DNA from 2 places in the Glaciecola sp. G7-5 genome. Region 1 is predicted to be linked to the other one. Evidence: predicted binding sites of a transcription regulator. Region 1 holds the regulator's gene; the other holds the start of a gene.

Evidence for each region. The regulator MetJ, encoded in region 1, represses methionine synthesis genes. The targets are predictions, from matches to a motif close to TAGACGTCTAGACGTCTA.
Region 2: a site for MetJ is predicted at 1,973-1,990, ahead of serA (phosphoglycerate dehydrogenase). Genes of this name have one in related genera too.

The regions. Positions count from the first base shown of each region.
Region 1 covers NZ_CM147892.1:2,058,169-2,061,364, forward strand. The annotation lists gene AC0L6H_RS08930 (right-handed parallel beta-helix repeat-containing protein) at 1-533, shown strand, start outside; gene AC0L6H_RS08935 (hypothetical protein) at 533-1,516, shown strand; gene metJ (met regulon transcriptional regulator MetJ) at 1,579-1,902, opposite strand; gene metF (methylenetetrahydrofolate reductase) at 2,042-2,926, shown strand; gene AC0L6H_RS08950 (IS4 family transposase) at 3,102-3,196, opposite strand, start outside.
Region 2 covers NZ_CM147892.1:4,585,261-4,588,456, reverse strand. The annotation lists gene AC0L6H_RS20140 (CHASE domain-containing protein) at 1-612, shown strand, start outside; gene serA (phosphoglycerate dehydrogenase) at 671-1,900, opposite strand; gene rpiA (ribose-5-phosphate isomerase RpiA) at 2,079-2,732, opposite strand; gene AC0L6H_RS20125 (5-formyltetrahydrofolate cyclo-ligase) at 2,745-3,196, opposite strand, start outside.

The DNA of each region.
Region 1 (3,196 bases):
ATAGCAATACTTTAGTATCTAGTGGTGCCATTCTTTTTATTGAACCGGGCGTTGTGTTGGAATTTACGCAAACAGGTATATTGGCAATCGAAGGTAGTCTCAAGACTTATGGTTTAGAACCTGTTGTATTTAGGGCAATGTCTAACAAGCAACAAGACCAAAGCTTTATTCGAATTAATTCTACTCGCCATATCGAGTTAGATGGCTTTATCATCGAAAATGCAGGTATTGGACTCGAGGTTATAAAAGGTAAACCAAGCGTGCAAAACTGCGAAATAAATAACAGTAATTATACGGCCTTGTCTATTAGTGGTATGGCAAATGTTGAAGTTGAAAACTGCCTAATAAATGGCAGTAATACCAGCGCGGTGGTTGTTGCTGATAACGCGCGTTTGAAGATAGAAAACGCCACTTTTACAAATAATTTTCCGTTTCACATACAAAATTCGTCAACCTACCAAGTTGATGCTCGCAATAATAAGTGGCAACCTGAAGCTGATGCCATCACCATTTTAGGGAATGTAAAATACTAATGAATATACAAAAAACATGTGGAATATTGTTCTGTTTATTCGCCAGCACGGTAGCCAGTGCGCAAACATTAGGTGAATACAATGAGTGGTTGTCGGTCTCCTCTAAGGTTAATTGGAGTTCAGGTATTGTGAGTGCCGAAGGTTTTGGTGTTGCGCCTGAAAATAAGCGTGAACAGGTCGGCAAATTGCTTGCGTGCAGAGCAGCGATAACCGATGCACAGCGTAACTTACTTGAAGCTACCAAAGGCGTTAACGTGACTGTTGATACCAGTATTTCAAAAATGGCGTCGCAATACGATACAGTCAAATCGGCGGTTGAAGGTACGGTAAAAGGCGCGACTATTATTGAAAGAAGCATGGTAGATGATATCACTTGCAAGGTGATAATGCGTTTGTCTATTGGCGGTAGGTTAAGTGCCAGTGTTTATGACCAAACGATTCCCTCCTCAAACTCGCTAAGCCTATTATGGGATGACTTTTGGCAAGGAGAGTTATCTTTAGGTTTGTTTTCATCTGCGAATGCCGCGCAAAGCCCTGTTGTCACGGAAAATATAAGAGAATTTGAGTTGTTAGATAAGCGCGTTAGTAAGCTAGAAAGCAGTATACTAACTATTAGTCCTGCACTGGCCAACGCCAAGACCGAAGATCAACCGACAGGCATTATTATTGACGTAAGGGGCAATCGCTTTGTACCCTCAATGACCCCCGAACTGCAGCAGGCTGACGGAAAGCTGATATATCCATCAACACAAGATAAACAAAGCTTAATTGCTTCAGGCAAACTGCTTTCGTTGTTTTCACGCAGCATAGAGCACGCGATGAACCACCCCATTGTAGGTGACAAACCATTATTACTAAAAGCCAATGTAGATAACAAACAACCGTCTAATGTTAGGCTAACTGCGCAAAATAGTGCTAGATTGATAGCACTGGCGAAGCAAAACTTTTTTGCCACGCCAAAAATTATCATTGTATTAGACTAACGAGGCTTTTTTTAACTAAGGTGGGACAGCCCATATTTATAGGATATAGGCTGCTCTAAAGATTAGTCTTGGGCTTCGATTTCAGCGACATCGATGCCCATCGCTTCCATAATTTTTCTAGCTTCTAGTGGAATTCTATAATTATTGTCTTTTTTCAAATCGACATCATCGGGAAGCGGTTGACCTGTAAAAGCATGTAAAAATGCCTCACATAGTAATTCAGAGTTAGTTGCATGGCGCAAATTACTGACTTGTCTACGCGTTCGCTCGTCGGTTAATACTTTTAAGACCTTGATAGGTATCGACACAGTGACCTTTTTTACTTGCTCGCTTTTTTTACCATGCTCTGCATAGGGATGAATGTATTCGCCGTTCCATTTAGCCATTGTTTTTGTCGTTATGTGGTTAAGTTATAATAAAATTCTAACTGTTCTAGAGAAAATATCAATCTAGACGTCTAAATTGCTTGACGTCTATCCAATATACTCGTAATTTAGACGTCTAAACGTCTATTTAAGGTTTTTCATGGTTTCTTACGCTCAGGGTATCGATGCCCTCAATCAGTCTTTAAGCGAATTACGCGACATCGATGTCTCATTTGAATTTTTTCCACCCAATACCCAAGCGATGGAAGACACTTTGTGGAAGTCCGTTGAAAGACTTGCACCACTTAAGCCTAAGTACATGTCGGTTACCTATGGCGCGAACAGTGGCGAACGAGACCGCACTCACTCTGTTGTTAAAAAGATACAAACAGAAACCGGTGTTTCTACAGCCCCCCATTTAACTTGCGTAGATGCCTCAGAAGCTGAGTTAAGAGCAATTGCGAAGGATTATTGGGATACGGGGGTTAGACGTATCGTAGCGCTTCGTGGAGACCTTCCTGAGGGCATGGAAAAGCCCGCACTATATGCGTCGGATTTAGTTGGTATTCTAAAAGATGTGGCTGATTTTGATATTTCGGTTGCTGCTTATCCAGAAAAACATCCAGATGCACCAAATGATCAATTTGACCTTCTTAACCTAAAGCGAAAAATAGAAGCCGGTGCAAATGAGGCGATTACTCAATTCTTTTTTGATACAAGCGTTTTTCTACGTTTTCGAGATCGCGCCGCTGCGGCTGGCATCGATGCGGATATTGTGCCAGGGATATTGCCGGTGACAAACTATCAAACCTTGGTACGTTTTGCGGGAATGACCAACGTACATGTTCCAGGTTGGTTACATAAACTATACGATGGCTTAGATAAAGATGACCAAGCAACGCGTAATTTGCTTGGTGCTAATATCGCCATGGACATGGTGAAAGTACTGGCTAAAGAGGGTGTCAAACATTTCCATTTCTACACCTTAAACAGAAGTGAACTCAGCTATGCGATTTGTCATATGCTCGGCCTTCGTAAAAATTAAGCCGTAGGTTTATCTAGTTATTCTTGCGAACTGTAATGCCGTTCGCTTAAGCGTTTTACGCCAATGGTCATGCTCGCGAAGGCGAGTATCTCCTCAAAAGCTTAGTAAATCCAATAAAAGCCTGCGTTTTTGCGTGTGATTTTAGAGATTCTTGCCTTCGCATAATACTGTTCGCTTAAGCATTTTTTTGTAAGTGTTTCGACTTCTTGGTAGCGTATCTCCGCATGACATTGGTCTTCTTCTCTCTGGGGTTACTTCGCCGTTTTTCTC
Region 2 (3,196 bases), 2.5 Mb from region 1:
CGTGCAAACTACAATTCAAAAGGGGATGCGATAAGCGTAGACGGCGTAATTCTAGACATTAGCAATAGAAAAAAAGCAGAATTAGCAATTAGAGAACTCGCATTTTATGATCCCCTAACCAATCTGCCAAATCGGCGACTATTGCTAGATAGATTAAGCCAGCATATTTCTTCGAGTAGTCGCTCTAAACAAGTAGATGCGCTTTTATTCATCGATATTGATAACTTTAAAACGATAAACGATAGCTTAGGCCATAAAGCAGGAGACACATTACTCACCGAAATTGCACGCAGATTACTTGATACCGTGCGCGAAAATGACACCGTAGCGCGCATCGGCGGTGATGAATTTGTCGTCTTACTTGATAATCTTTCTAACGATAAAGAAGAAGCCCTCAAATTTGCTTTGCAAATTGGGCAGAAACTCATCGATACCATCAATCAACCCTATTTGTTAGAAAACAAGGTCACTGAATGTACCACTAGTATTGGCATCACCAGCGTAAGTGGGCAAGGAGCCTCTGTTGACGAGCTCTTACGACAAGCTGATCATGCGATGTATGAAGCGAAATCGGCTGGACGCAATTGTCTGAAGGTGTATAGGCAGTCTTAATGGCAAGAGGCAGTAGTAACGCAAAACATGCTTTAGTGCGCTAATACTGCCTTATTTTTTAATGCAGAATACGTGTTTTTATGGTGTCTTCAATTGCCGCGAGCTGCGCTAAGCCCTCTGAGGCGTTCTTCGATTCAATATCTATTACCACATAACCAATATTTTCATCGGTCTGTAAGTATTGTGCAGCAATGTTGATACCTTTGTCAGCAAACGCTTGGTTGATTTGCGTTAGAACGCCAGGTCTGTTTTTGTGGATATGTAACAAACGCGATCTATTTGTGTGCTCAGGCAACGACACTTCAGGGAAGTTAACTGCAGAGAGCGTTGAGCCATTGTCACTGTATTTGACTAGCTTACCTGCGACTTCTATGCCTATGTTTTGCTGGGCTTCTTGTGTTGAGCCGCCTACATGTGGGGTTAGTATAACATTATCAAATTTGCGTAGTGGTGAGGTAAATTCTTCGCTGTTTGACTTTGGTTCAACAGGGAATACGTCAATAGCGGCGCCGTTAAGCTTTTTACTTTCAAGTGCTTCACACAAGGCGTCTATGTCGATTACTGTGCCGCGTGCAGCATTAATCAAAATAGCCCCATCTTTCATTTGAGCAAGCTCTTTTTTACCTATCATATTTTGTGTATGACTCGTTTCAGGCACATGCAACGTCACTACATCAGAGGTCGCTAGTAGTTGCTCGAGTGATTTAACTTGGCTTGAATTACCTAAGACCAGTTTGTCTTCAATATCGAAAAACTGTACGCGCATGCCTAAATGTTCGGCTAGTATACTCAGTTGCGTGCCAATGTGGCCATAGCCAATAATACCTAAGGTTTTACCGCGTGCTTCATAGCTGTTGATGGCTGTTTTTTGCCATTCGCCTCGGTGCGCCAATGCGTTTTTTTCAGGTATGCCTCTAAGTAGCACGATAATTTGTCCAAGAACAAGTTCGGCAACTGAACGGGTGTTTGAAAAAGGTGCATTAAATACTACGATGCCGCGCTTTTGGGCGGCTTTTAAATCTACTTGATTGGTGCCTATACAAAAACAGCCAACGCCTATGAGTTTCTTAGCGGCGTTAAATACTTTCTCAGTTAGCTGCGTGCGTGAACGAATACCCACGAAGTGTGCATCTTTAATCTTTGCAATTAACTCATCTTCAGGTAAGGATGTCTTCAATGACTCAACGTTAGTGTAGCCATTGCTTTGAAAAGACTCCAGAGCGCTAGGGTGCAATCCTTCTAGTAGCAACACTCTGATTTTATTTTTGGCTAACGATTTCTTGCTCATTGATTTACTTACCTTGTCCTGAATGTGAATTAACGCAAAAATTGCGTTGCTATTACAATGTAAAATAGAATAAAGACATCTAGACGTCTATTTGATTTGCGTGAACAATAGTCAAAAATGCTAATTTAAGCAAGCTTAAATTAGCATAAGCGCTGTGTTTTTATTAATTTTCCCGTTTTTATGTGCGCGTAACACCGCTGTCGGTGCCCGTTAGCACAATATCTGCTCCTCGATGTGCAAATAAGCCGTTGGTAACCACGCCTACAATCTGATTGAGTTGCGTTTCTAAGGCAGGAGGGTCGAGAATCTCAAGGTTATGTACATCAATAATATGATTGCCGTTGTCGGTAACAAGCCCTTGGCGATAAACTGGATCGCCGCCTAATTTAACTATTTCTCGAGCCACATACGAGCGTGCTAGCGGGATGACTTCAACAGGTAAGGGAAACTTGCCTAAAATAGGGACATGTTTTGTGTCATCGACAATGCAAATGAAGGTTTTTGCTACGGCCGAAACAATCTTCTCACGTGTTAAGGCCGCGCCGCCGCCTTTTATCATATGTTTGTGTTCAGTTATTTCGTCAGCGCCGTCAACATATATATCGAGGTTGTCTACTTCGTTTAGGTCGAATACTTCAATCCCATGTGCTTTTAGTCGCTCAGTAGATGCCTTTGAGCTCGACACAGCGCCTTGTATTTTATGTTTATGTTTAGCGAGTTCGTCGATAAAAAAGTTGACCGTTGATCCCGTACCTACACCTACGATTGCGTCATTGCTAATAAATTCAATAGCGGCTTCGCCGGCGGCTTGTTTTTTCAAATTTTGATCCATGTCTGTTCCTTGTTAAAACGAATACAACGTAGTAGGTGTAAGTATCGCGGGTAAGGGGATATCCCATACTTGCGTAGGTAATGCTAACGATTTTTGCATGTCGTGTGCTAAGCCACATATCAAGGGTAATGAAGACGACTGTGTATGCTGGCTGCGTCGTTCACATATATATTGTAAGGTGCGATCGTAAAAGCCTCCACCCATTCCCATGCGGTTGCCTTGCTCATCAAAGGCGACTAAGGGTGTAAATATAACATCTAAGGCAGCAACTGGGCAGATTAATGACACATCTAAGATGGGTTCAGCAATTCCAAAAGGATTATTTTGCATGGCCGTGTTTTTATCATATCTCAAAAATAGCAGAAAGCCTTTGGTAAAAGGATGTAAAACCGGTAAATATACTTCTTTATTTTGCTGCCACAAATAGTCGATTAGTGGCTGGGTGTTAATTTCACCATCAAAAC